Regions from separate parts of the Lactobacillus sp. ESL0677 genome, predicted to be linked through region 2. Evidence: riboswitches for the same ligand, from Rfam matches in the RefSeq annotation. Region 2 holds a riboswitch; each other region holds the start of a gene.
What was found. Region 2 has a riboswitch for lysine ahead of lysA (diaminopimelate decarboxylase). Riboswitches for the same ligand answer to the same signal wherever they lie in the genome.
Positions count from the first base shown of each region.

Region 1: another riboswitch for lysine. It lies ahead of OZX76_RS09215 (amino acid permease); the one in region 2 lies ahead of lysA (diaminopimelate decarboxylase).
Region 3: another riboswitch for lysine. It lies ahead of OZX76_RS00470 (ABC transporter substrate-binding protein/permease); the one in region 2 lies ahead of lysA (diaminopimelate decarboxylase).

Region 1 covers NZ_CP113946.1:1,887,884-1,897,896, reverse strand. The annotation lists gene ugpC (sn-glycerol-3-phosphate ABC transporter ATP-binding protein UgpC) at 1-136, shown strand, start outside; gene OZX76_RS09250 (extracellular solute-binding protein) at 208-1,428, shown strand; gene OZX76_RS09245 (sugar ABC transporter permease) at 1,496-2,854, shown strand; gene OZX76_RS09240 (sugar ABC transporter permease) at 2,857-3,714, shown strand; gene OZX76_RS09235 (O-acetyl-ADP-ribose deacetylase) at 3,811-4,311, shown strand; gene OZX76_RS09230 (alpha-glucosidase) at 4,531-6,147, opposite strand; gene OZX76_RS09225 (P1 family peptidase) at 6,305-7,378, opposite strand; gene OZX76_RS09220 (C39 family peptidase) at 7,409-8,632, opposite strand; lysine riboswitch at 8,768-8,944, shown strand; gene OZX76_RS09215 (amino acid permease) at 9,043-10,013, shown strand, end outside.
Region 2 covers NZ_CP113946.1:1,748,675-1,758,687, forward strand. The annotation lists gene OZX76_RS08575 (TetR/AcrR family transcriptional regulator) at 1-125, opposite strand, end outside; gene OZX76_RS08580 (ABC-F family ATP-binding cassette domain-containing protein) at 220-1,764, opposite strand; gene dapF (diaminopimelate epimerase) at 2,318-3,310, opposite strand; gene OZX76_RS08590 (aspartate kinase) at 3,310-4,677, opposite strand; lysine riboswitch at 4,847-5,023, shown strand; gene lysA (diaminopimelate decarboxylase) at 5,108-6,397, shown strand; gene dapD (2,3,4,5-tetrahydropyridine-2,6-dicarboxylate N-acetyltransferase) at 6,416-7,123, shown strand; gene OZX76_RS08605 (N-acetyldiaminopimelate deacetylase) at 7,128-8,282, shown strand; gene dapA (4-hydroxy-tetrahydrodipicolinate synthase) at 8,300-9,226, shown strand; gene dapB (4-hydroxy-tetrahydrodipicolinate reductase) at 9,219-9,986, shown strand; gene OZX76_RS08620 (aminotransferase class I/II-fold pyridoxal phosphate-dependent enzyme) at 10,004-10,013, shown strand, end outside.
Region 3 covers NZ_CP113946.1:84,585-94,597, forward strand. The annotation lists gene OZX76_RS00435 (MFS transporter) at 1-590, shown strand, start outside; partial or broken gene OZX76_RS00440 (AAA family ATPase) at 666-908, shown strand; gene OZX76_RS00445 (helix-turn-helix domain-containing protein) at 1,426-2,178, shown strand; gene OZX76_RS00450 (amino acid ABC transporter ATP-binding protein) at 2,227-2,976, opposite strand; gene OZX76_RS00455 (ABC transporter substrate-binding protein/permease) at 2,976-4,595, opposite strand; gene OZX76_RS00460 (hypothetical protein) at 4,961-5,194, shown strand; gene OZX76_RS00465 (ArgE/DapE family deacylase) at 5,269-6,423, opposite strand; gene OZX76_RS00470 (ABC transporter substrate-binding protein/permease) at 6,447-8,057, opposite strand; lysine riboswitch at 8,166-8,344, opposite strand; gene OZX76_RS00475 (pyridoxamine 5'-phosphate oxidase family protein) at 8,538-8,957, shown strand; gene OZX76_RS00480 (MFS transporter) at 9,024-10,013, opposite strand, start outside.

The DNA of each region.
Region 1 (10,013 bases), 140 kb from region 2:
GGTAGATGAAACTGAATTTGTAGCTAACATTAATGCTCGTGACCTTTACCAACCAGGTGAAAAGGTCAGAATGGGCTTTGATGTTAATAAGGCGCACTTCTTTGATAAGGATACGACCTTGGCAATTGTTAATTAAGTTAATCAATCAATGATTTGGTAATCATTGGCTTTAAAAAGCATGTTATTTTTATTTAGGAGGTAACTAACATGAAAATTTGGAAGAAAGTTGCTTTAAGTAGTACAGCTATTTTGGCTGCAATGACACTAGCTGCATGTTCTAATGGCGGTTCAAGTTCATCAAGTAGTAAGGGAAGCGACAGCGGTAATTTAACCTTGTGGGTTGACACTAATCAGGTGCCATATTACAAGCAAATCGTTAAAGACTTTACCAAAGAACATAAAGACATTAAGGTTCGCGTAACGCAAAGTCCAACAGGTTCGGCTAATGCTAAAACTGATGTTGGTAAGGACCCATCAAAAGCTGCTGATGTTTTTGAAGCACCAAACGATCACTTAGGTCAAATGGCAGACTCAGGTTACATTAACCCACTGTCACCAACTGATACCAAGAATATCAAGTCTAATTATGTTGCTTCTGCTGTTAAGGGTGTAACTTGGAAGGGTAAGGTATATGCTTATCCATATGCTCAACAGGCACAAACGATTTACTATAATAAATCTAAGTTGTCACCTAGTGATGTTAAGAACTGGAAGACATTGACTTCTAAAGGTGTGGTTGCAACCGACTTTACCAATGCTTATGTTATGTGGCCAGTATTCTTCTCAGCAGGAACTAAGCTATACGGTGATAGTGGTGAAGACGTAAAGGGCTCAACCTATAATTCACAAAATGGTGTTAATGCTTTGAAATGGTTTGCTGAACAAAGAAACAACAAGGGTGTAATGCAAACTTCAAATGCGTTAAACCAATTGAAGAAGGGCAATGCTCAAGCAATCCTTGATGGACCATGGAACGCAGCTAACATTAAGAAGATTTTAGGTAAGAACTTTGGCGTTGCTAAATATCCAATGATTAATGTTGGTGGTAAGGATGTTCAAATGGAAGCATTCTTAGGTATTGAAGGCTTTGCTGTTAATGCACATACTAAGTATCCAAAGGCAGCTGCTGAACTTGCTGCATTTATTACTAATAAGAAGGCTCAATTAATTACACATAAGGCAGCTGGTCAAATCCCAGTTCTTAAGAGTGCAATTACAGCTCCAGAAGTTAAGAACGATCCTGTAGCTACAGCTGTTATTGAAATGTCACAACCAAATAATTCAGTTTTAATGCCAAAATTACCACAAATGGCTGAATTCTGGAATGGTGTTCCACCACTAATCAATGGTGCATACGACGGTAAAGTTAAGCCTGCACAATACAAGACACAACTTGCTAAATTGGAAAAGACTTCAGAAAAGAAATAGTTAATCTTGTAAGTAAAAAGGTTGGGATTGATGTCCAGCCTTTTCTTACTTAAAAAGAGGGGAAATTATGTTTAGAAAGAAAAAGCATGCAGCTCCTGCGGCAACTTTTCATGAAGTTTGGTCTAAAGGCAGTGTTGCCACAAAATTGTCGTTCTTTATTATGGGTAGTAATGCCTTAGAAAATAAGCAGTGGGTTAAAGGTCTTGCAATGCTAATTGCTGAAGTTGCCTTTATTGTCTGGCTGATTTTCGGTGGTGTTTCAGCAATGGCAATGATGACGAACTTGGGCCCTAATAAGACTAAAAAAGTTGTCTTTGATAAAGCTCAGGGAGTCTATATTACTAAGCAACCATCAAATTCTGTTTTGATTTTGTTGTTTGGCTTGCTAGCTTTGATTGTTTGTATAGGGATGATTTACCTATATATTGTCAATCTAAGGTCAACGAGAAAAAATTACGCTCTTAAGCGTGATGGTCAACATATTATGACCAACAAAGAAGAACTGGCTAATTTATTTGATGCTCGCTTGCATGATACGTTAATGGCCTTCCCACTTTTAGGAATTATTAGTTTTACAATCTTGCCAACAATTTTTATGATTTCGATGGCCTTTACTAACTATGATCGGCAACACGCAATTGCTTTTTCTTGGACTGGTTTTCAGGCTTTTGGCAATGTCATTAGTGGGGATCTATCAGGGACATTTTTTCCAGTATTAGGTTGGACGTTAGTTTGGGCAGTAGCAGCTACTGTAACTACTTTTTTCTTTGGTGTTTTATTAGCTTTATTAATTGAATCTAAAGGGATTAGACATAAAGGTTTTTGGCGGACAATTTTTGTAATTGTTTGGGCTGTACCGCAGTTTGTTTCCTTATTGATGATGGCGCAATTTTTGGATTATCAAGGTGCACTTAATGCAATCCTGACTAATTTAGGATTGATTGCTCATCCAATTCACTTTATTGATAGTCAGGCCTCACCGTTAGTTGCACGAATTACTGTAATTGTGGTTAACATGTGGATTGGTATTCCAGTTTCAATGTTAGTTTCAACTGCAATTATTCAGAATCTGCCAACTGACCAAATTGAAGCTGCTAAGATTGATGGTGCGAATGCAATTCAAGTCTTTAAGTCAATTACATTCCCACAGATTTTATTTGTAATGGCACCATCATTAATCCAACAGTTCATTGGTAACATCAATAACTTTAACGTTATCTTCTTGCTAACGGGTGGTGCGCCAATGAATAATAGTTACAATGGTGCTGGGTCAACTGACTTGCTGGTTACTTGGCTTTACAATTTGACTTTTGGCCAAGAGCAAAAGTACAACGCATCTGCAGTTTTAGGTATTCTAATCTTTATTATCAGTGCGGTCTTCTCATTGATTGCTTATCGTCATACTAATGCTTACAAGGAGGGCTAATGATGAAATCTTATAAAAATCAAAGACGCCTTTCGCTGATTTTCCGTTATTTACTATTAACAATTTTAGCCGTTGTCTGGATTTTGCCGATTGTTTGGATTATTTTGGCTAGCTTTTCATACAATGATACCGGATTTGTTTCAACTTTTTGGCCGGATAAATTTACGATAGATAATTATATTGGTATTTTTACTAACTCCCAATATCCATTAGTTAATTGGATTATTAATACGTTGGTTATTTCTGTATTGTCAATGATTATTTCCACATTTTTAACGATTTCTGTGGCTTATGTTTTGTCACGTCTACGCTTTTCATTTAGAAAGCCATTCATGCAGATTGCTTTGGTATTAGGGATGTTCCCTGGGTTCATGTCAATGATTGCTCTCTACTATATTTTGAAGGGCTTGAACATGTTAAACTTGGGCGGCCTGCTGCTGGTTTATGTCGGTGGTGCCGGCTTGGGCTTCTACGTTGCTAAAGGTTTCTTTGATACCGTACCGTTTTCGATTGATGAAGCTGCGGAAATTGATGGTGCAACCAAATGGCAAATTTTTACTCATATTGATTTGCCATTAGCTAAACCGATGATTGTTTATACAGCTCTGACTGCTTTTATCGGTCCGTGGACTGACTTCATTTTCTCAGGTATTATCTTATCGACTTCAGGTAACCCGAAGAATTACACTATTGCTTATGGTTTGTACAATATGGTACATAACACTAAAGGGAATGCGACGCAATTCTTTACGGAATTTGTGGCAGGATGTGTCGTAATTGCTATTCCAATTACAATTTTGTTTGTCTTTATGCAAAAATTCTACGTCAACGGGATTACCGCTGGTGCAGAAAAGGGATAAATATCTATTTATTAAAAGCGCAGCTAATATGGCTGCACTTTTTTGCATGGCTAGAGATTAAGTTGGGTTAAAATATAGAGAAAGGGGAGGTAAATAATGGCAACAGTTAAAATTATTCAAGCTGACATTACGACGTTAAAAGTTGATGCGATCGTTAATGCAGCCAACAAGACTTTACTAGGTGGGTTAGGCGTTGATGGTGCAATTCACAAGGCTGCTGGACCGGAATTACTTGAAGAATGTCGCACTTTGCATGGCTGCAAAACGGGTCAGGCTAAAATAACTAAGTGTTATCATTTACCAGCTAAATTTGTGATTCATACAGTTGGCCCGATTTACTCGGGGCGGGCAAGTGACGATTCGTTTTTGCGCACCTGCTATATTAACTGTCTTGATTTAGCTAAAGAATATCATTTGCATAGTATTGCTTTCCCAGCAATTTCAACGGGTGCCTACGGCTTTCCAGCGCGGCGAGCAGCGATGATTGCTTTTAGAACGGTAAATAGCTGGCTGCAAAAGAACGCATCATATAATATTGAAGTAATAATGTGTGCATTCGATGAAAAAACGGCTGCACTTTATCAAACGCAAATATAAAAAATAAGCCCCTCAGTAAATACTGAGAGGTTTTTTGAATGCAACAAAAAAGCGATCAACTGAGATCGCCCCATATACATAACAAGTGACTAACTTGTTACACATTCAATGTTTCGTGTTAGACAAAACATCATATTAATTCCATAAAAAGTATAACACAAGAAATTAGTAATAATTATAAATATAAAATAAACCATGAAATCTCATGGCTTATTTTTATTACTTAACACTGATAGCAAATGCTTCATAGGGTTGCAAGGTAATGTTTTGAAGAGTTTGGCGCTCAGGATAATTAGAAATTAACACTTCTTGAATTGTGTCGGCAGATGAAAACGCGGTTTCTTGATCACTGAAATTAGCAACTATCAGCCAGCGCTTTTTATTTAGTTGGCGGTAGTAAGCTAAGATATTGTCATTAGTAGTGATGGGCTCAAAGCTGCCGTTAATGACAATCTCATGTTCATGGCGCAGTTTAATTAACTTCTGGTAAGTATAAAAGATTGAATTAGGGTCAGCTAAAGCCTGTTTAACGTTAATTTCGCGGTAATTAGGGTTAGTTGCAAGCCACGGCTTAGCACTAGAAAAGCCAGCATTCTTCTCATTTAACCACTGCATTGGTCTGCGGGCATTGTCGCGCCCCTTAACATTAATTGCGTGAATTAATTCTTCTTTAGTGTAGCCTGCCTTAAGCCGCTCATGATACATATTGATGCTCTCAAGGTCTTCGACTTCACTGATGTCGTGGATAGGACAATTAGTCATACCAATTTCTTCGCCATTAAAAATATATGGTGTACCGTGCATCAGATGCAGGGCAATTGCAAACATTTTAGCTGATTGCACGCGGTACTTGTTGTCATTGCCCCAGCGAGAAATAACTCGCGGGATATCGTGATTTTCCCAAAAAAGACTGTTCCAAGCATGGTTATAATCAAGTTCAGTTTGCCATTTAATGAAGATTTTCTTGAGTTCACTGATGTTAAAAGGACGCAAGTCCCACTTGGACTTGCCAACTTGCTGGTCAATTCCTTGATCTTCAAATTGAAAGACCATTGATAGTTCATGCCTGTCAGGATCGGAATATTGCGTAGCGCCTTTAATGTCGGCACTCCAAGTTTCGCCGACAGTCATAACGTTGCGATGAGCTAATGTGTGTTCGTGCATTTCTTGAATGTAAGTGTGCAACTTGGGGCCATTTTCACGGATTTTCTTATCCGGGTCTTTCCCAATTAACTCAATAACATCCATGCGAAACCCGCCGATGCCCTTATCTAACCAAAAATTCATCATGTCATAGATTTTTTGGCGTAATTTAGGGTTTTTCCAATTTAAGTCAGGTTGTTGGGCCGCAAAAAAGTGAAGATAATATTGTTTAGTCTGCTGGTCGTACTGCCAAGCCGATCCAGAAAAGTCCGACTTCAAATCATTAGGTTCGTGGTTATCAACTGGATCACGCCAAATATAAAAATCGCGGTAAGGATTAGTCTTGCTCTTTCGCGCTTCAATAAACCATGGATGTTTATCTGAAGTATGGTTAACTACGAGGTCCATAATGATTCGAATGTTCCGCTTTTTTGCCTCAGCAATTAATTGTTCCATCTCAGTCATTGTGCCGTATTGCGGGTCAATTTTTTCGTAATCTGCAATGTCATAACCGTTATCAACACCCGGCGATAGGTAAATAGGAGATAGCCAGATGGCATCAATCCCTAACTTTTGTAAATAATCAAGGCGCGAGATGATTCCGCGCAGGTCACCAATTCCGTCGCCATTACTGTCTTGGAAGGATTTGGGATAAATTTGATAGATAACTGCTTTTTTCCACCACGGTGTCATGATATTTTCTCCTATAAAATGTAATCGCTATTATTGGTAATCATTATAGCATTTAACTAGAGGGTAAAATTGTCGTTACCGGTAACAGGAATGTCGTTAAGAAAAATAAGTCATGAAGCAGTTAAGCTTCATGACTTATTGTGTTAGCCGAGATTAATTAAAGTCCCAATTGTTCCTTTAACTTGGTTGCATCTGGGTCGTCACCCAACTCGTTTAACGCATCTGGTAAACCGTAAACAGGTTTACCATCGCAATTGATAAAAGTTTTACCGTGGGCTAATGAACTTAGAATGGCTTCATTAACAATGTCAACGGTAATTCGGAAGTAGCGGTCAATCTTGTCATCGGTGATCGCTTGAATCGAGCTTAACTCTGTTTCCGGGAAGTGACTTACACGATTGGCTGTTGAAAAGGCAAGGGTGATTTCACCGCTGCCGTTACCAGTGAAGGAGCCACTACGGGTAATTCCTACGCTTGAGCGGCGTGCAATTCGCTTTAGCTGCCGGGAATTAAACGGAATATCGGTAGCAATAATTGTGATAATACTGCCTTTTTCCTTATCCTTTCTCATTTGCGTGATTTTTTGACCAATATGTTCGCCGTAAATGTTTAAGTCTTCGCCAAAGCCAAAGTTGGACATTACAAGTGCCCCCATAGTAAAGGTTTTACCATCGATTTCAACTTGCCGTGAAGAAGAACCAATACCACCTTTTAGGTCGTAACAGCACATACCAGTGCCGCCGCCAACAGGTCCTTCTTCAAAACTTGTGTCAGCTGCCGCAAAGGCATCGTTAACGTCAGCTTCTGTTACACCTAAATCACGAATATGGTTGATGGTACTGTCATTACATTCCATAATAATTGGATTAACACTACCAGTTGTCGTTCCAATCTCAGGATTTTCGGCAAGCATTTGCTTAACTAAAGCAGTATAAGCAGTCCCGACACTTAGAGTGTTAGTTAAGACCAGTGGCGTTTCAATCGTTCCAAGTTCTTCGACTTGCACTAGTCCGGTACTCTTGCCAAAACCATTGATTACTTGAACAGCGGCTGGCATTTTTTCCCTGAAAATATTATCTTGGCAAGGTTTAATTACTGTTACACCCGTGTTCAACCGGTCAGTTTTTAATGTTTTGTGACCAACAGTAATGCCGGCAACATCAGTAATTAAATTTTGCGGACCTTGTTTGGCGTCGCTAAGTGCATTTAAAAGTGGTTTATTAAGTCCCATAATTTTTCTTCTTTCTTTAAAAACATTGCTCTACATAATTTCGATGGCCCATGTTCTAACCTTGTATGCTTGCATAAAAGCTGCCTTAGTCAGCCAGTAATGACCATCAATTGGGTCGGAAACATGAAACAAATCTTCGCTAAAGCCGTCTAATAAAACGGCGTGGTTATTTTTGTATGTTTTGCCCCACGGATAAGTGTCTGGATCTGGTTGAGTGAAATTAGTAGTGACATAGGTTAGGACAGGGTTGCCGCGTTTAATAGCGGCAATGAGGTCTGACTCGTGTGCGCCAGTTAAGTCACGCAAGTCTGTAAATTTACGTCCCCAATTTAATAAGGCAGACGGAAAGATTGCTTCAAAACGTCCCGTGACATTTTCGTAAGGTGAACCGCCAAAACCATGATACGGATTATAATCTGGAGCCAGCGGCATTTCATCGATAAAAGTTTGATAATCCGTTGTTTCCAACTTGTGCTGGTAATGAAGTCCCATTAATAAGGCGGCAGCTTCACAACCGTTTTGAACGCCCCAAAACATCTGGTTAATATTTTCGGTAATAAGCAGGTGTGGTTGCTGGGGGGTTAAGTGGCTGGGATAGTTATGCAAGATGCAATCAGTTGTCGGAATAAAAGTATCGGGAGCAATTTGAAGATATTCATTGCCAAATATATCCTCTTTGATTGCTTTAATCTGTAGCGATGTTGCTTGGTTAATTTTCTGCAAGTTTTGCCCTAAGTGATTGCACGCAATTGTGCCGCAAGGATTAACAATCAGCGTTTTTTCTTGGCATAAATCATGAGTACGTGTAATTAACGGCTCGCCGTCAAGCCAGATATCACATTTATTAACCCAAGTACCAGCTGAAGTTATAAGCCAAGTTTGCTGAAATATATCTTCTCCCTGACCGATAAATTGCAAATTACTGGTTAATGGTAACTTTTTAAGTAGTTGATGCTGCTGGGAATAAAAACTAGTTCCGTGGCAGTTTTTGACTTTTCCCCATTTAACTTGAGTAAAAAGTACAAGTTTATTAAAATAATTTAATCCTTTAAAATATGCATCGCTAAATAAAAGCAATCCTTGTGAAGTATCGAAGTAAATATTTTGACTATCATCTTTAACTAAATTATCGGTTAATAATTCTTGATTTAATTTACAAGGCACTGCAACTTGAAAATTAACATTAGTTAGAACAGCTGCTTGGTTACTAACAACAATAGGTTGTGCGTTGTGAAAGTGATGAATGATTTCCATGCAGGACTCCTTTCAAGTGATTAAATCTATCATAGCATATTATTTCTAATAAAATTGGAATAAGTTAAATAATTATTAAAGCAATGTATTGACAAATAATGCTTTTTGTCCTAATCTTTTTTTAAGTTAAGGAGCCAACATATTAGAGGTTGCGATAATTACTAACTTAGCAGGAGTACACAAAAGCAAAGATTGTTAATCGAAGAATTATCGCCGAAATCAAGAATTTGTTTGTGCAAGTTTTTGGTTGGGTTGCAGGACAATATCTTGCAAACTGTCTTGGATTATTGCCCAAGGAGCGCTATTTGATTTGTCTAAAATGATTAATTATAGCCTTGTTGTTTTTAGGACAATGAGGTTTTTGTTTGTGCAACTTTTTAAGTTGGCCTGATTTTTTAAGAGGTGTTATTTTGAAGGAAAAGAGTGAAGAGAACGCGCCGCAGCTGAAGAAGACAATTGGTGTGTTTGGTGGGAGTAATATTTTAATTGGGATTATGATTGGCTCAGGTATTTTTTACATTGGGTCGTATGTCTTGCAACGGTCACAAATGTCGATGGGCTATGCACTTTTGGCATGGCTAGTTGGTGGTCTAGTTACATTAATGGGAAGTCTGTGCTTTGCGGAATTAGGAGCAATGAATCCCGAAACTGGTGGGATTTACGTTTATTTGTCAGATGCATATTCACCAGTAATTGGTTATATGTTTACCTTTCAAAGTATGGTGATTGGTGGCCCTGGGTCAATTGCGGCGATTGCGATTGCATTGCCGATGGCTTTGACGACCTTTTTCCACTTTGATGATTTAACTGTAAAAACAGTTGCAATTTTATTAATTGTTATTTTCACAGTTATTAATTATTTTGGTGTTAATGTTGGTGAATGGGTGCAAAATTTCTTCACGGTGCTAAAGATTTTGCCATTAGTTTTAATTATTGGTCTGGGTGTCTTTTTTGGTCACTATATGCCTAATTTGTCACTGTCATTACCTGCTGGTCATGGTAATGTGATTGATATTATTCAAATGGTGGCCTTTGCGGTAATCGCATCTCTTTGGGCATTTGAGGGCTGGACTAACTTGAACACAGTTGCCGGTGAAATGAAAAACCCGCAAAAGAACCTGCCGCGAGCATTGATTTTATCGGTTGGTTTTACAACAGTTGTTTATGTGTTGTTCAACTTTGCGATTTATCGTTCATTACCTGCTAAAGCAATTGCTAAGTCAATTAGGGCTGGTCAATTGTACTTAGGGACTAATGTGGCCCAGACATTTATGGGCTATGCAGGTACAATTTTGGTTGCTGTAACAATGGTTTTGGCAATGATTAGTTCATTAAACGGAATGATTTTAGCCTTTTCACGTTATTACTATGCCGTTTCTAA
Region 2 (10,013 bases):
GCTGCATCGGCAATTTGTTTCATCGTAATTTGGGTATAACTTTGCTTGGCAAAAAGCTGCATGGCCGCCTGCATAATTAGTTGGCGTTTGGCACGTTTTTGCTGGACTGTATGAATATTTGGCATTTTTTCACCTCTAACTTAAAGGTATTATTACGCAAAACTGACCAAAGGTCAATTTTAATTAATTAAAAAAGATCAGCTTAACTGATCCTTTTACTTATTGGTTCATCGTTTCAATATCAATTGTCTTATCAACCCAGTCACCTTGGAAAAAGTCGCGCTCGTGACTAACAATAATCACGCCTCCAGGAAAATTAACAATTGCCTTGCGCAGTGCATCCTTAGTATCACGATCCAAGTGGTTGGTCGGCTCATCTAAGAACAACAAGTTGGCTGGTTCAAACTGCATCTTTGCCAGCTTAACCTTTTCTTGTTCACCACCAGACAATTTTTTCAATGGACTCATTGCCTGCTGTGCCGTCACACCCATGCGAGCCAAAGCACCACGTAATTCCTTTGGCTTTTGCCGCTCAAATTCTTCCTGCAAATATTGCAGCGGCGTCATATTGTTATTCGGCCACGTCAAATCCTGCTTAAAATAGGCTAATTTCGCCGTTGTTGATAACTCAAAGTCACCAAAAATTGGTTTTAGTTGCCCTAGCAGAGTTTTAAGCAAAGTAGTTTTCCCAATTCCGTTAAAACCAGTGATGGCCACTTTTTCATTACCGCCAACTGAAAAGTTAAATGCCTCTTTAACAAGAGCGTGGTCATAACCGATTACCAAATCTTGTGTCTGCAGCAATAAGTTAGAAGCCGTTGCAACGTAGGGAAATTCAAATCGCGCACGTCGATTAGACTTCGGTGGTGTCAGAACATCCATGTGGGCTAACTGACGTTCACGTGACTTAGCACTTTTAGAACGTGTTCCCGCCTTATTCTTACGGATATAGGCTTCAGTTTTGGCAATTTTGCGCTGCTGATTAGCATAAGCCTTGAGATAGGTTTCACGATTAGCTTCTTTTTGGCGCATTGCTTGCTTTAAAGTTCCCGTATAGCGCGTGATTGTGCCGACATCAACGTCAATAATGCAGTTGGTAATTCGACCCAAAAAGTCATAGTCGTGGCTAACGACAATAAACGCACCTGCGAAGTCATTTAGATAATCAACCAACCAGTCAATATGTGACACATCAAGATAGTTAGTCGGCTCATCAAGCAGCAAGACATCAGGGTTCTGCAATAATAATTTGGCCAGAATAATTTTCGAACGTTGACCACCAGAAAGCTGCGCCACATCATGATCGTAACCTAGTTCTGCCAAACCAAGTCCCGACGCAACACGCTCGATTTCCGTATCAATACCATAGAAATTATTTTCTTCTAAGTAAGTCTGAACTTTACCGGCCTTTTCAAGTAACTCGGCAGCACCATTCTCGGCATATTTGGCATAAAGCTCATTTAATTCTCGTTCTTTTTGATATAGTGGTGCAAATGCCGTTCGCAAAAAGCCGCGGATTGTTTCACCCGGTGTTAATTTGGCATACTGATCAAGGTAGCCAACATCAACCTTATTCTGCCACTTAACTTGCCCTTCGTCCGGCAACATTTCTCCCGTTAAAATCTTAATTAAGGTTGATTTACCAACCCCATTTTGTCCCGTGACCCCCATGTGATCCTCTTTATTAAGGACAAAATTCGCATTCTCGTACAAAGTTTTATCAACAAAACTTTGACCCAGATTTTTAACCGTTAGTAAACTCATCGTCCATCCCTTTCGAACTAAAACAACTCGCTCTAGTATATAATAAAGTCGCACTTTTGGCTCAAACAAGAAGCTGGCAGCTAAAAATTGTGCCAGCAATCTGAAAATAACTAGCAATAATTACCGTAGCAGACCAACATTAATCATTATGTCACTGCATGTCACTGCATAATAATTAATATTTTTACAATTAGTATTGAATTTCACAATTAATTATGCTTTAATTTATTATATCAAGAAAAGAAAAAATACTAACTATACTATTTTAAAATCTAATAATTTATCAAACTTATAAAATTACTAAATATATAAGTTTTTGCAGTTAAGATCTTGATATTATTAAGTTTATTACCTGCTAGATTAAACACCTAGCAGGATTGAGCAAGATAATATGCTCTATTCATTAAATCACTTACAGAAGCATGCTAGGTTTTAAGCCTAGCATGTTTTCTTTTATAACTAATTCACTAATTACAAAAAAGCCACTGGAATCTTTAAATTCTAGTGGACTTTTTATTTATATCTGCGTTGTTAAAACAGAAAGCATTGCTTCTTAACCATTATTTTTAAAAGTAGACACAAACTTTAAATAAGCTTCCTGCTCGCCAGTTGCGGCAATCTTAATCTGATCATGCGCAAATTCTGCTTCATGCAAGCATTCTTCGGGTAGCGATATCTGGTGGGTCACGGTCGCATTACCAATTAACTCGATCCAGTAACGATTAGCATCAGAGTGGATTTTTGTCTGTACCAATCCCCCAGGATTATAAACTGTCAACAGCTCATCCAGCCCAACCTGCTCTGGATAAGTTAAGTGCCCAGCTAAGCTAGTCGCCGACATTCCCGTTCCACAGGCGTTGGTAAAGCCAACGCCGCGCTCATAAGTCTCCACAAACAACCGATTAGGCGCCAAAATTTGGGCAAAGCTAACATTCACCCCATCTGGAAAATACGGATTAGGTTGATTTAATTGCCGGCCCAACCGGCGCAGTGCTTCGTGAGCCCCATGAACATCATCGACAAAACTGATTAAGTGCGGATTAGGAACCGCTAGCGCAGTAAACTTCAATTTAGCAGCCAGCTTCGGGATCGACTGATTAATAATTTTCGTTAAGGACAAATTATGCCAACCAACTTCACTTGCTGCAAACGACACTGGCGCAATTTCAACACTAAAAGCCGGCACATTAGGGGCCAAGTCTGGATATTGCTGCACATGCAAATTTGCCGCAGCCGTTTGTACTAAAAACTTGCGCTTGTGCAGTTTACTAACTAAATATCGGGTAACTGTGCGCAAACCATTGCCACACATCAATGCTTGTGACCCGTCCTTGTTAAAAATACGCATTCGCGCGACAGCAGTCTGGTTAGTTGCCGGTTCGACAACCAATAGACCGTCGCTGCCACCAAGTAATCCTGTTTTGGTGTCCGTGATTTTAACAGCCAGATGCTCTAATTCAGACGTTGTTAGTGGCTGCACTAGTTTTGTTTGGTCTAGTAAAAAGAAGCTGTTTTGTGACCCATGAACTTTTTCTATATTAATCATTATTCTTTTGCTTTCTGTGTGAAAAAATTATTATAAATTTGTCTAACAGCTGCTGGAGCATCCTTACGTTTAGTTCCCAGCATAATTGAAATTCGTGATGCCCCCTGGTTAATCATGTGAACACCAATATTTCGGGCTGCAAGTGGCTCAATGATTTTAGCCATCACGCCAACTTTGTTCCGCATTCCTTCGCCGACCACCATGATAATGGCATAATCATCAATCCATTCCAGACTATCCGGTTGCAATTCCGTCCGAATTTCCTGACACATCTTTTCGCGAACACCAGCGGTAAATTGGCGATTATCAAAAATCACTGTCAAGTCATCAATTCCTGACGGCATATGCTCGTATGAAATGTGATATTTATAAAAAATTTGCAGCAATTTTAGGGTAAAACCCACCTCTTTGTTTAACAAATATCGGTGTAAGTAAAGTGCCGAAAAGTGGGTTGCAGTCGCTACTCCCGTGATCACGTTGACTGGTTGAAAGTTCTTTGTCGGAACAATCATTGTTCCCTTAAGACGAGGATGGTTAGTATTTTTAACATTAATCGGAATATTAGCCGCAATTGCCGGTAAAATCGCTTCATCGTGAAAAACAGAAAAGCCCGCGTATGATAGTTCTCGCATTTCGCGATAAGTCATTTTGTTAATCGCCCTTGGATGCGCAACAATTGCCGGGTTAGCCGCATAAATTGCGTCAACATCGGTAAAGTTTTCGTACACATCCGCATGAAAGCCGCGAGCTAAAACAGCACCAGTAATATCCGAGCCACCACGAGAAAACGTAGCAATTTGTTTTTGCTTCGTTAAGCCATAAAAGCCCGGCACAATTAGATAGCCAGTTGGCAGATGATACCGCGCTAAATTGTCATAAGTGTCCGGTAAAATCATGGCCGCTTGAGGATTATCTGTCACTTTAATCCCCAATTCTTCACTACCAGCAAAATGTGCATTTAAGTTTAATTTTTGTAATATTAGCGTTAATAAGTGTGCATTTAAGATTTCACCATGTGCTTTAAAAATTGCTAATAAATAATCATCAGTTTGGTATTCTTTTTTTGGTAAGTCCAATAAAATTTGCTTTAGTCTTGTCAATTCTTCACTTGGCACGGAAAAATGATTGCCGATTTCGGCATAGCGTTGCCAAATTTGCTCCTGAATAGCAGACAAACTTTGATTAGCCAGCGTTCTATGCGCGTATTCTATTAGTAAATCTGTTATTTTATAATCATTTTTGTCCCGCTTGCCTGGTGCCGAAGTCACAATGACTTTGCGCTCTGGATCTGCGGTAATAATCTTAATAATTTTTTCAAAATGTGGGCCATCTGCTAATGAACTGCCGCCAAACTTAACTACTTTCATTTTTTGGTCTAATCCTTTTTTATAAAAACTACTGGTAAATTTTTGAAAGATTAGTTGCAATTCTAGCATTTATTTTTTAATCTGCAAGAAAAATATTTTTGGGATTATCAACTGGTTTGATTTTTTAATTAAAATTATTGACAGGTTTCTAAAAATAATATAATATTTAGGCAATCGAAGAGGTCGCGGTGACCATTAGTAAATTAGCTGAGTTTTGCTAAAACTATGAAGCTAATTAAAAGGGGAAACTGCCGAAGCATTAATTTGCAAGCAAAAATTAATAGCTGGGCCATGATTGAACAAATCATGGACTGTCGTAGAAAATCTACGGAGCGCTTCCGACAATTTGATACCAGATATTAATTCAGGTTCTTTTGTTTCAGCGCAAACAAAAGAACCTTTTTTGTTAGCTAATTTGGGAGGAATCAACTTGGTTAACGTTAACTCACAAGGACACTTATCAATTGGCAATTGCGACACACTTGAGCTCGCTAAGGACTTTGGTACGCCGCTTTATGTTTATGATGTCAGCATGATTAGGCAGCAATTACGACACTTTCACAAAGCTTTTGACAAAACCGGTGTCAAATACGCCATCAGTTATGCTAGCAAAGCCTTTGCCATCAGAGCAATCGACCAAGTTATCGCACAAGAAAACGGGCATTTAGATGTTGTTTCAGCCGGCGAATTAATAACTGCTGTTCAAGCTGGATTCCCAATGGAACATGTTAGCTTTCACGGCAACAACAAGTCCCTTGCGGAACTGCAGTTAGCCCTTGACAATCACGTCGGCACAATCATTGTTGATAATTTTTACGAATTAGAATTGTTAAACAAGCTGCTGCCCCAGCAAAAGCAGCCGGTTAACATCATGCTGCGAATTGCGCCCGGTATTTCGGCACATACTCACCGCTACATTCAAACCGGTCAGGTCGACAGCAAATTCGGCTTTGACGTTCAGTCAGGTCAGGCAGAACAAGCACTAAAACAGGTATTACAAAATCCTAAACTGAACTTGCGCGGCTATCACGCTCACATCGGCTCCCAAATTATGGCAGTTGCGGGCTTTACGGCTCTAGTACAAAGAATGGTTCAGCTAGCAGCCACTTGGCAGGAAAAATTTCATTATCAGCCACAGGTTTTAAATTTTGGTGGCGGTTTTGGTATTAAATACACCAACGCCGACCACCCATTAGCCCCGCAGGAGTTTGTTTACGACATGATTCAAACGCTGAAAAAAGAAATCGCTCAAACTAACTTGACTATGCCAGAAGTTTGGCTAGAGCCGGGGCGCTCGATCGTTGGTGAAGCTGGCTACAGCCTCTATACAATCGGGGCGCGCAAAATAATTCCCGGTATTCGCACTTACCTTAGCGTTGACGGTGGCATGGGTGACAATATTCGCCCCGCCCTTTACCAAGCCGAATATCAAGCAGTTTTAGCTGCTAGACCAGAGGCTACGCCAACAGAAACCGTGACAATTGCTGGGCGCTATTGTGAGTCCGGTGACATTCTGATTAAAGATCAGCCGCTACCTGAAAGTACACCCGGTGACATTTTGGCAGTGCTTGCAACGGGAGCTTACGGCTACTCGATGGCTTCCAACTACAATCGTGTAGGTCGTCCAGCCGTTGTCTTTGTGAAAAACGGCCACGCTAAACTCGTCGTCAAGCGCGAATCAATTACGGATTTAACCAGTCTAGACCTAAATTATCTTTAAGTAACATGAGGAAAAGCAATGAAGCAAACTGCACAAGAAATTATTGATTTTATTAGTAACGCACCCAAAAAGACGCCGGTTAAGGTTTACATCCAAGGAAATTTAACTAACCTAACTGTCCCCGAAAGCATTCAGGCTTTTTTAGACGATAAAATTGGGCTTCTGTTTGGTGACTGGGCCGAGATTGAGCCATTTTTAACCGAAAATAAAGCACAAATTACTCACTATCGTCTTGAAAACAATGCTCGTAACTCCGCCGTGCCGCTACTCGACTACACCAAGATTAACGCCCGCATTGAACCCGGTGCGATTATTCGCGACCACGTCAAAATCGGCAAGCAAGCCGTAATTATGATGGGCGCGGTGATTAATATCGGGGCAGAAATTGGCGCTAATACGATGATTGATATGGGAACGGTGATTGGCGGCCGAGCAATTATTGGGCAAAACGTCCACGTCGGCGCTAACGCAGTGGTAGCTGGCGTAATTGAACCAGCATCGGCCGAGCCCGTCAGAATTGGCGACAATGTTCTAGTTGGCGCTGGGGCCACGATACTTGAAGGCATCCAAATTGGCACTGGAGCCGTAATTGGTGCTGGGGCTGTGGTGACCAAAGATGTTGCTCCTAATACCGTCGTTATCGGCGTCCCGGCCAAAGTAATTAAGCAAGTTGACGACCAGACAAAGAGTAAAACTGGTCTGGAAACTAGCTTGCGAAAGCTGTGACTGCATGACCCAATTTAATGAACAAGATTTAATTAAAATTAGACGCCAATTGCACCAAATTCCTGAATTGGCACTAAAAGAAACGGCAACCCAAAAATTATTGTTGCAGCTAATTGATGAATTACCACAGCAATTTTTAACAATCAAGACTTTTCCGCAATTACCAACTGCAATCATGGTTTTTGTTAAAGGGAAAAACACCCAAAAGACAATCGGTTATCGCGCAGACATTGACGGCCTGCCTATTACTGAACAAAACGACCTGTCCTACCAATCGCAGCATCCCGGCATCATGCACGCTTGCGGTCACGACTTACACATGACCATTGCCCTTGGCGCTTTGAGTTATTTTGCCAATCATCAGCCACAAGATAATTTGGTTTTCTTCTTTCAGCCGGCTGAAGAAAGTGAAAGTGGCGCTAAAATCGCGTATGATCAGCACCTGTTTACCGGGCAATTTGCCTTAGACGAAATTTACGCGCTCCACGATACACCGCAATTACCAGTAGGAACAATCGGAACTAGACAGGGAACATTATTTGCTGGAACTACCGAAGTTGACGTTGGTTTCACTGGGCAAGATGGCCATGCCGCCTACCCGCAAAACGCTAACGACATGATTGTTGCCGCTGCGCAATTCATCAGCCAAGTACAAACAATTATTTCACGTAGTATTGATCCGTTAAAAGCCGGTGTTATTACCTTAGGCAAAATGACGGCGGGCAATATTCGTAACGCTATTGCTGGCACGGCACACATTGAGGGGACAATTCGCGGGTTAACTCAAGACATGATTACTTTAATTAAGCAGCGATTGCGCGAAGTAGCTGCTGGCGTGGCCACAAGCTATGGGGCCGACATTAGAATTTGCTTCAATCAAAGCGGCTATTTTCCAGTCGTGAATGACCCACAACTAACTGCAGATTTGATTACTTTTCTTAAGCAATCACCTCAAGTCAACTTTGTCGCAACTGAGCCAGCAATGACCGGCGAAGACTTCGGTTATTTAACCAGCCAAATTCCGGGTGCAATGTTCTGGTTAGGCGTTGGTCAGCACGGCTCGCTGCATTCCGCTACTTTTAATCCTGACGAAGGGGCCATCTTAATAGGCGTCAAAACAGTTACTGGCTTTTTAAAAAGACGAATGAAGAACAATTAATATAGAAAGGATTAACAATGTTATTACAAAATGCAGAGATTTTAACAGCCATCGTCACGCCATTTAACGATGATGGCACAATCAATTATCACGGCCTTGAAGAGTTAGTCAATCACTTAATAGCTCATGGCAGTCAAGGCTTTGTCGTTGGTGGCACCACTGGCGAAGTTGCCACCCTATCTAATGAAGAAAAGCTGGCACTTTATCAAAAATTTGTTGAGATTGCGGCGGGTCGCGTACCGGTTATCGCTGGCACGGGTTCAAACAACACGCAAGCAACAATTGAATTGAGCAAGCAAGTCAGTCAAATCAAGGGACTGGCAGCTCAACTCGTAGTGGTTCCTTACTACAACAAGCCCAACCAACGCGGGATGATCGCCCACTTTACCGCAGTTGCAGCACACTCGAGTTTACCAATCATTATTTATAACATCCCTGGCCGCACCGGTGTCACGATGAGCAATCAGACGATTTTGGAATTAGCTAAAAATCCCCAAATTATCGGCGTTAAGCAGTGCACAACCGTTGAGGACTTGGAATACTTGGTTGAACATGCACCCCATAATTTTCTCATTTTCAGTGGCGAAGACGCGCAAAGTTTAGCAGCCAAAGCAGTCGGTGCTCAAGGGATAATTTCCGTTGCTTCTCACCTCTACGGTGACCAAATGAGCCAAATGTACGCGGCGCTCGATGCTGGGAACATTGCCGAAGCTGGAGCTTGGCAGCGTAAGCTAACACCTAAGATGGCAGCACTATTTATGTTTCCATCGCCATCTGGCGTTAAAGCAGCACTCAATGCCCAAGGCTTTCATACTGGCAGTTGTCGCTTACCCATCGTTAACTTAAATGATGATGAACAAAGGCAACTTGCACACGCTCTTGGAATCGCAAACGGTGACTTAAGTCAGCCAATTAATTTGCAGTTAGGAGTCAACCATGATTAGAGTTTTAATCGCCGGTTTTAACGGGGCAATGGGTCAAAGAGCAGTCAAGTTAGTGCAAAAAGTGCCCAACTACAAGCTAGCTGCAGTCTTATCGCCGCACTTGCATAGCCTAAACCCAAATGACTATAACTTAGACCCTGATGCCGCAGTGTTTACCAGTCTGGCAGACATAACTGGTCAAATTGACATCTGGCTTGATTTCACTACTCCTAGTGCTGTTTATGCTAATACAAAATTCGCACTTGAGCATCAGATGCGGCCAGTTATCGGAACTTCAGGATTAACCGATAAGCAAGTTACCGAACTACAAGACTTGGCTAAGCAACTAAAAGTCGGCGGCATTATTGCACCCAACTTTGGTTTGTCAGCAGTCTTATTAATGAAGTTTGCCAAAATGGCGGCAGCTTACTTCCCTAACGCAGAAATCATCGAAATGCACCACGCTGATAAAAAAGATGCCCCATCGGGCACGGCAATTAAAACTGCTCAGGAAATCGCGCAAAGTCGTGCTTCCCAAGTAGCTGCCAACTTTAACGACAACCCCGCGCGTGGCGGTGACTATTACGGTGTACCAATTCACGCGGTGCGTTTACCCGGTTATGTCGCCCACGAGCAAGTCTTGTTTGGCGGTGCTGGTGAAGCCCTAACTATCAGACAGGACTCATTTGACCGCAACTCATTTATGTCCGGTGTAGAACTAGCTTTAAAGCAAGTTATGCAACTCGACGAGCTGATTGTCGGTCTTGAAAATTTAATTTAACCTAAGGAGTGTATTTTATGCCAGAAC
Region 3 (10,013 bases), 360 kb from region 2:
CTTTAAGGTGGGTTAACTACTTTATTTTAGCATTTATCAATATTGGTATTTCATTTGTTATTCCTATTTTTGTTGAAGATTGTTTGCATCAGAGCTCGTTTATTGCTGGCTTATTATTACTGCCGGGTGCATTGGTGGGAGCGTTTGTTTCGCCTCTTGCTGGTAAAATATTCGATCATGGACAAGCCTTTAGTTCAATGTTGTGGTCAAGCTTAATTATGCTAACGGGATCATTACTCTTTTTCGGAACTACGGGTTTTATTACTACTTTAACTATTGGCATAATCTATATTTTAATGCGGGGCGGTTTTAATTTGGGTTTTAGCAACACGTTATCAGACGCTAGTTTGCAGATTACTCGTCAGGAAAACGCGGCTTTAAATTCATTATTTAACACAACGCAGCAGTATGCGGGTTCATTCGGTACTAGTGTTTTATCAGCTGTAATTGCTACTACTCAATCACATGGTGGTAGTTTAGCTGCATCTACTGCATTAGGTAGTAAGCTGGATTATGGCATTTTAGCTGTTCTTTGTGTAATCAGTTTAATCACAGTTGTCTGGGGCAGAGTAATTGTAAAACGGCAATAAGTTACGTTAACTTAGCTGATAACTTTAAAAATATTCTTCAAAAACTTGTATAATAGGTTTTGAAAAATAGAATTTATAAAAGAAGATGGAGTAACGAAGCAAGGCTCATTAGTTACAAGTAGTGAAAATAATACTCCTTTAGCTAGTCGTGTTCGGCCTAAAAATTGGGCACAATTTGTGGGGCAAGAGCAATTGCTTGGCAATGGGAAAATATTACGTGAGATGATTGAGAGCCAGCAATTATCTTCAATGATTTTTTGGGGCCCGCCAGGTGTTGGCAAGACGACTTTAGCAGAAATTATTGCACAGCAAAGCCAGCGTTGTTTGTGCAGTTCAATCTGGATTGGCTGTGAAGCATCATAAGAGTGATAATGAATTAATGACTGATAGTGCCCATTGTGAACTAAGGGAGTTTGACAAGTGGGACAAGCAGTTAAAGGGAGCTTGAGTTAAGCGACTAAAACCCTAGTAACTTGATCGGCAGCTAAATAAGTAGCAGAAAAAGTGAGGTTATTGTCTTTAATATTAAGCAAAAGTTTAGTTGAATAGTTATCAATAGAGGTCATAGTCAAAACTCCAATCTTTTTAAGTGGTGGCTGGGGCCTCTTTTTTGTACAAAAATATCCTGTTAACATAATACCACAAGGTATTCATCAACAGGATTTAGTGTACAACCATTAAAACCGACTTGTTAGTAAGTTGGCTCTTTTTAATTAACATCATTTAAGATAAAATTATTGATTAAGCCGCTTCTGGCGCCGATGTAACATGATAATTGCGTTACTTTTGCGGCAGATATTGTTAAGTTATTGTTTAGAAAGGAAGTAAAGTGCAAATGGAATTAGCGCATGTTTTACGTGAAAAAAGGCAAGAAATGAATTTAACGCAGCAGCAGTTGGCAGATAAGTTACATGTGACGCGCCAAACGTTGTCGCGCTGGGAAAATTCATTGAGCTATCCTAATTTGGACACTTTGGTAGAACTAAGTGTCCTATTGGCGGTTCCGCTTGACACTTTATTGAAAGGAGACAATAACGCAATGGTTAAGAAAATTAGTTCGGATGTAAATGATAAACGGAGATACCACCGTTATTTGATAATTATTGGCAGTATCTTTACCGTGATTTTAATATGGCTCTGCGTTTTAGGCTATGGCCGGGCAAATCAAATGGAGTGGATTGACCGCTTTAACCCATTTTTAGAAACGAAGTATGGTTATGCTGTTTTGCCGGATAAAGTCGAAGTGAAAAAAGAACGTGGAATCGAGCAACATGGTAAAACCGAGAAGAAGGTGTGGCTTAAAGTTCCACAAAAAGTGGATGCGTATGTTACTGACGATGCTTTTAGTCATGGTTCGTGGTTAAAGTTTTCTACTGGAGAATACGACTTAAAGCACCGCTGGGCTTATGTCATGCATAAGGGCTCATATGTATATGCAGCTCGCTTAGTTAAAAAGAGTGAGATACCTCTACAAATGCGTGAAACAATACCGGATGATTATACGCCATTTAAAGAATCAACAGGACCAGAGCATGCATCTACTGCATTAAGAGTGAATAAAAATTTCCCGTGGTGGCCATTTAATTAATCAAAAAGAACCAACTTGTTAGTAAGTTGGCTCTTTTTATGATTATTTTTAATTATTTTGGAAGTTACGTAAGAACTTAACAGTTTTTTCGTTTTGTGGATGATTAAGTAATTGGTCAGGACTACCTTGTTCGGCAATAACACCATCGCTGATAAAGAGGACTTGATCGGAAACATCGCGGGCAAAGGCCATTTCATGAGTAACAATAATCATTGTTAATCCGGTAGTGGCTAAGTCCTTCATAACGCTAAGTACTTCGCCGACCATTTCTGGATCAAGGGCACTAGTTGGCTCATCGAATAATAAAATCTCTGGATCCATTGAAATCGCGCGGGCGATTGCGACCCGTTGTTGCTGCCCACCAGACAATTGCTTAGGACGAGCATTAATGTATTCTGCCATGCCGACTTTTTTAAGGTTGCTGATAGCAATTTTGCGGGCTTCTTCTTTGGAACGCTTCAAGACCAGCTCTTGACCAACCATGCAGTTGGCTAAGACGTCTTTGTTTTCAAATAAGTCAAATTGCTGGAAAACCATGCCGACTTTGGCCCGGTAGATATTCCGGTTGTAGCCGGGAGCTAGTACATTTTCACTGTGGAAATCAATTTCACCAGCACTAGGCTCCTCTAGCATGTTAATGCAGCGTAAAGTAGTTGATTTACCACCGCCAGAAGGCCCGATAATTGTAGCAATTTCGCCTTTTTTAATATCAAAAGAAATATCCTTCAATACTTGGTGATTACCAAAAGACTTTTGAATGTGCTTTAAACTTAAAATTGTACTGTTTGCTTGTGTCATTATTTGTTAACCTCCGTCTTTTCAGTTGGGCCAACTTGAACTTGATTGGCCATCAAATTATAGTTCTTACTGCCTTCCAGATGCTTTTCAATTAGGTTGAAAATTCTAGTAATTGTAAAGGTCAGAATTAGGTAGATTACAGAAATTGTTAGGTAAGTTGGGAAGAACTTAAACGTTTGACTAGCAATCGTGGTCCCAACGAAGAACAATTCCGAAACAGAAATAATACTTAAAACTGAAGTATCCTTGATGTTAACGATAAATTCGTTAGTGATTGATGGCAGACAGTTTCTAATAGCTTGCGGCAGAATAATATGCCACATTCTCTGATTATGAGTCATCCCTAGAGCACTGGCAGCTTCAAATTGTCCTTCTGGTGTTGAGATAATCCCGCCGCGGATAATTTCGGCTAAATATGCACCAGTATTAATGGAAACAATGACTAATGCAGCTGCAGTTCTGTCGATATTAAGGTGCCAGAATTGGGCAATCCCATAGTAAATTACAGCTGCTTGAACCATCATTGGTGTGCCCCGGAAGATTTCGATATAAACGGATAATAGCCAATCGATGAACTTTAAGCCCCAACGCTTACCGCGAGTAGTTGGGGTAGGGATTGTCCGGATGATACCAACAACTAAACCGATGAAGAATCCGGCAATGGTACCAACTGATGCTAGTAATAGCGTCATCCCGATACCACTAATAATCATGCCGCCGTATTGCTTCCACATGGAAACGAACCAGTTTTCTGGCTTTCCAGTTTTGCTCTTAGAATTGTCGGTCTTTGGTTGCTGTTTAACGGCAGTGTTCATTAACTTAACTCGTTGAGCATTAGAAATTGTTGCTAAAATTTGGTTAACTTGCTTGAGCAGCTGCTTGTTAGGCTTGGCAATCCCAATTGAAGTAACTGATTCTTCTTTAGTGGCGTGGAAACCAGGCATTTTGCTGACGGGAATAGCTTTAATATCTGGGTCAACCAACTTAAATGAAGTTGCTTCAGTATCTTCGGCTACGTAACCATCAATTGTGCCTGAAATTAAACTTTGCCGCATGGCAGCGAAGTCACGCATGGCAGGTTGACGTTTAGCGCCAGTCAATTGCTTAATTAATTGGTAGTGGAAAGTTCCTTGTTGAGCAGTTAATTTAGCGCCCTTAAAGTCAGACAGCTTTTTGGCAGTGGCATATTTGCTGCCAACCTTAGTGATGACAACGAATGTGCTCCGACGATAAGGATTAGAAAAGTTGATTGCTTTTTCACGTTCAGCAGTTGGACTCATTCCGGCGATGATTAAATCGGCCTTGCCACTAGTTAGGGCTGGCAACAATCCGTCCCATTCGGTTTTGAAGACAACCACTTTTTTGTGTAATTTTTGGCCAATGATCTTGGCAATTTTGACATCATAACCATTGGCATAGGTGTGTGAACCGTCGATCGGTACAGCGCCGTTAGCGTTATTAGTTTGGGTCCAGTTGTAGGGCTGATAGTTGGCTTCCATGGCCACTTTCAAGACGCCATTATCCTTGGCATAAGCAGTCTGGGACTTGAAATTTAATCCCACTGCTAAACCAAGCAAGACCGCAATTAACGCGGTAAACCATTTACTTTTTGACTTCATTTTAAAACCTCCAAAAACGTTTCAAATAAAGCCAACACAATAAAAAGCGTAAATAAAAACCTCATCGTCTTTCAAGACAACGAGGTTATAATTGATCATATTTAGACAAATCATATAGCGCTCCCCGGGGAAACCGGGACAGTCCGCAGAATTTGCTTCTGCGTCCCAACAAAAATAATCGGACAAGTATTGTTTTCGTTTCGGCGGTAATCCTTACATCAGCCATCTTAGCTCTTTGCCAGCTCCGACTGAATTCGTGGTTATCGCGACCTCTATTGCATTGGAAATTATTTAATTTGACTAAAAGCATAGGCTAAAAAGATTGCTTTGTCAACTATTTATTTATAGAGAATGAGATAAATTGAATGCGTAAGTACAATTTGCCAATATGTATCTACAAGATAAAAGAAAAGAGATTTATGCAAAATCCAGCTGATCTAACTAAAGAAACAAATTTATTTAAAACAAGAAATTCATGGGCTTTTCGAGTTTTGAAGCAAGACAAAGAATTTCTTCATGCAGATAGTAATACACGCTTTAAAAAGACTATTTCGCCAGATGGGAAACAAATAACTTCGTTTATCCTTTTATTGAAATGAGCCGAAATTTAATTAAGTAACATAAAAAAGCTCCATTCTTTTTAATTAAGAACGGTGCTTTTTTATGTTGAAAATTATTCCGTTAAATATTTTTGAGCAAATTTCAGATAAAACTTGCATGCTGCTAAGTAGTCGGGAATATCAACGTACTCGTCAATTTGATGGCAGCTGTCATTGCCCGGCCCAATGCTAAACATCGTTGGTGCTGTTGGACTATTGACAAACTTAGAAGCATCGGTGGTGCCTGATTCGGTTACCAAATTAACTGGTCGCTTTAAAACGGCAGCAAGTAATTCCTGAGCCGCCTGCACGTATTCATTGTTTTCATCACCAGAGACGGCTTCGCCTAAATAATCATACTGCAATTCAAAATGGTGCTGCGGCATTTGATTAACTTCATTGATTACATCTTCTAAAATCTTTTGAATGTCTTTAACCGTGTAGAACGGGTTAATGCGAATGTTGCCGCGAGCAACAATTTTGTCAGGCATACTGTTAACTTGATCACCGCCAGAAATCATTGTGATGTTGTGCAGTACAGGACCTAACTTTTCATGGACTAGTGGCAAGTGACGTAATTTTTTGTTGGCTAATTGGATAAAATCGGTCATGCTATCAATAGCGTTGAGAACATTTAATTGGGCAGAGTGAGCGACTTTGCCGTAAGAGGTGACAGTGTAATCAATGTCGCCATTATTGGAATAAGAAATATCAAGGTTGGAGTCTTCACCGATGACAATAACGTCTAAATCGTCAATAAAGCCTTCCCTAGTTAATTCTTCAGCGCCCCATTGCCCAGTTTCTTCACCAACAGACATTAATAAACGCAATTCCCCTGTTAAAGGCACGTTATCTTCGAGTAGAGTGATGAGCGTGCCAATCATCCCCGCTAAGCCGCTCTTCATATCTGTCGTGCCCCGGCCGTACATTTTGGTGTCATGGTCGTACAATTTACCAGAAAACGGATCATCACGCCAAGCTGCACGATTACCAAGGTTAACCACGTCCATATGACCGGAAAAGCCGAGCTTGAAATTGCCGTCAGTGGGGCCAATTGAGATAACCGCACTTTCGCGATCACCTTGGTAGGGAACACGTGTCATGCGAACGCGATCACCAAAAGGCGCGAATAGCTGCGCAACATAGTCAACGACTCTTTTTTCGTGGTCGTCAATGGTTTCTATTTGGATTAAATCCTGTAATAACTTAATTTGTCTCTGTCTATCCATAGTAATTCCTATCAATTAAATAATTATTTGTCTTGTGTACCAACTTGAATCTGGTTGGCCATTAAATTGTAATTCTGATTGCCATCGAGGTGTTTTTCAATTAAGTTGAAAATCCGCGTGATAGTAAAGGTTAAAATCAGGTAAATTGCGGAAATTGTCAGGTAGGTTGGGAAGAACTTGAAACTTTGACTGGCAATTGTGGAACCAACGAAGAATAATTCGGAAACAGAAATAATGCTCAAAACTGAAGTATCCTTGATGTTTACAATGAACTCGTTGGTAATTGAAGGAAGGCAATTTCTGATTGCTTGCGGCAGAATAATGTGCCACATTCTTTGGCTGTGAGTCATTCCCAGCGCACTGGCCGCCTCGAATTGACCATCAGGAGTGGAAATAATCCCGCCGCGGATAATTTCGGCCAAATATGCGCCAGTATTAATCGAAACAATGATTAAAGCAGCGGCAGTTCTGTCAATATTAAGATGCCAGAATTGCGCAATACCATAGTAAATTACGGCCGCTTGAACCATCATTGGCGTACCCCGAAAGACTTCAATATAAACTGATAGGAGCCAATTAATAAATTTCAAGCTCCAACGCTTACCGCGAGTAGTAGGTTCAGGAATTGTGCGGACAATTCCAACGACTAAGCCGATTAGGAAGCCAGCAACTGTTCCGACAGCTGCTAGTAATAAGGTCATGCCAATCCCGCTCATAATCATGCCGCCGTATTGCTTGAGCATGGAGATAAGCCACGGCTCTGGCTTACCATTTTTACCCTTCTTTGAAGTTGTCTTAGGTTGTTCTTTAATAGCTGCCGTCATTAATTCTTGGCGTTTTTTAGTAGAAATCCCTGCTAAGATCTGGTTAACGTCTTTAAGCAGCTTAGGATTAGTCTTAGCAACACCGATTGAAGAAACCATCTGTTCCTTGGTGACATGGAAGCCATGCATTGGATTAAGTTTTACCGCCTTAATGTCCGGATCAACCATTTTGAATGAAATGGCTTCGGTTGAGTCAGCGATATAGCCGTCGATTGTCCCAGAAACCAGACTTTGCCGCATTGCAGAGAAGTCACTCATGGCAGGTTCCTTCTTAACTCCGGGCAATTGGTTAATTAATTTATAGTGAAACGTACCTTGTTGTGAGGTTAATTTAGCCCCTTTAAAGTCTGTCAACTTCTTGGCATTGGCGAATCTGCTAGTCTTCTTAGTAATTACAACAAAAATACCGCTCCAATAAGCATTGGTAAAGTTAATTGCTTTAGCTCTCTCAGGTGTTGGGCTCATTCCGGCAATAATTAAGTCGGCCTTGCCACTGGTTAATGAGGGGAGTAGTCCATCCCATTCAGTCTTAAGTACGACTACTTTACGATGCAACTTTTTACCAATAATTTTGGCAATCTTAACATCATAGCCGTTGGCATAGGTATGTGAGCCGTCAATTGGGACGGCACCATTAGCCGATGTAGTTTGGGTCCAATTGTTGGGCGAGTAGTTAGCTTCCATTGCGACCTTCAATACCCCATCGTCTTTTTTAGCAGCTTGGACTGAGGGAATATTAAAAAATGCACTGATGGTAAAACTGATTAGGACTGCAAAAATTGCGGTTAACCACTTATATCTTGACTTCATTTTGAAAACCTCCAAATATTTTTCAAATAAAGCCAATACAATAAAAAGCGTAAATAAAAAACCTCGTTATCTTTCAAGACAACGAGGTATAATCAATCATATCTAGACAAATCATATAGCGCTCCCCAAGATTAACTTGGGACAGTCTGCAGAATCTGTTCCTGCAGCCCAACCAGAATCTTACGGCGGATAAAATTTTGGTTTCGGCGGCAATTCTTGACACTAATCATCTTTGCATCACGCGTGCTTAGATTAGGTTCGTAATTGTCGCGACCTCTATTGCATTGGAAATTATTTAACTTGATGAAAATACTAAATTAAATTTTGATGATTGTCAACTATATTATTAAAAAATAATTTAATAATATTTAATTTTAGACTTAAAAACAAATAGTAAGCATCTTACTTGTATTTTGTAAGTGACTACTTTATAGTGTATATATAAGCAAGGTTATGTAAGATTTTCAGGAGGTCATATAGATGGCAAAATTAACACAAGAAATGCAAGATTTAGTAACAAGCGAATTTCCTTTCTTAGCAACAGCTGACAAAGATGGTAATCCTCAAGTAGGTCCTAAGGGTTCATTAAAGGTTTACGATGATGAACACTTAGCTTACGTTGAATGGACAAGTAAGACTGCTTACGAAAACTTAAAGGCTACTGGTAAGGCAGCCGTTGCTGTATCAAACAAGGCAGCTGGAACTGGCTACCGCTTTGAAGGTACAGCTCATGTTTACCAACCTGGCTCAGAAGAATATAAAGCTGCTAAGGAAAAGGGCAGCCTTGGCGATGGTACAGCCATTGTTGTAATTGATGTTGAAAGAATTTATCAATTAGGACATGTTCCAGAAGCTGGTGACTTATTGGTTGAAGGTGCACCAGAACGCCGCGGTTACTAATAAACTGAATAACTAATCTTAAACACGCTAGACAGAATTGCCTAGCGTGTTTTTTTGTGCTGATTTTTAATTTTTAACAACAGGGGTCTTTTCGTATGCCGTCATGTCTTTACCGAGAATTAGGAAGACAAAGACGGTAATAATCGCAATAAATGCTGGCAGTAAAAGTGGCTTTTTAAGTAAGTCAAAAATGCCAGCAACAATTGTTCCGAAGAAGACGTCAAGAATTGAAGAACCAAAGGTGATAAAGCTAGCTTGACCAGATTGAATTGTAACTTCAGTCCGTCTAATTCGAATCCGTGAAATCCACGTGCTAACAGGGATGCAGCTAAGCATGACAGCAATAATACAAATGCTTAAAGTGTAAACGCTGGGACTAACGGCAAAAACGATTAAACATAGTGCGGGTAAAGTAATGAGCACCATGCTTTTCTTGAAATTTAATTTGATCCGCAAAACGAGGTTGCCTAAGATGGTGCCAATGGCATAATCGACAATTAAATAGACAATGTTGGTATACTGGGGATCAATACTACTCCACAGGTAGACCATTAGACTATTAAAATAACCCATCAATAAGCTAATAAAAATTGCTAGGATAATTGAGCTGCGTAAGCCGGTATTAGTTTTAATCATGTGATAAATCTTTTTGATTTGCGCTAAGGTTGAATTAGTGGCTAGATCATGACCAATCAGATTGGGATCGTAGCTCTCGTCTAGTAAACTAGTTGGAATCGTAAATAACAGGTAGGCGATACTACCAACAAGTAATAAAAATTTGTAGATAATTGAGCTATCGTTAAGCTTGCTAGCCAGAACATAGGCACAGCCAATTGCTAAGTAACTTAAAATTAAGCCAATATTGCCGAAAGTTGTATTCTTACCAATTACCATGTCAACTTGTTCATCGGGAATAAAGCGCTTGGTGGCACCATTATATGCAGACTGAGCAAAAAGTGCGATAAAAGTCATGACGATGTCGCAGCCAATGTAGGCATAAATAAAATAAACGTCATTAAAGAAAAAGGGAATTAGTAAGATTAAGCCCAGCATTGG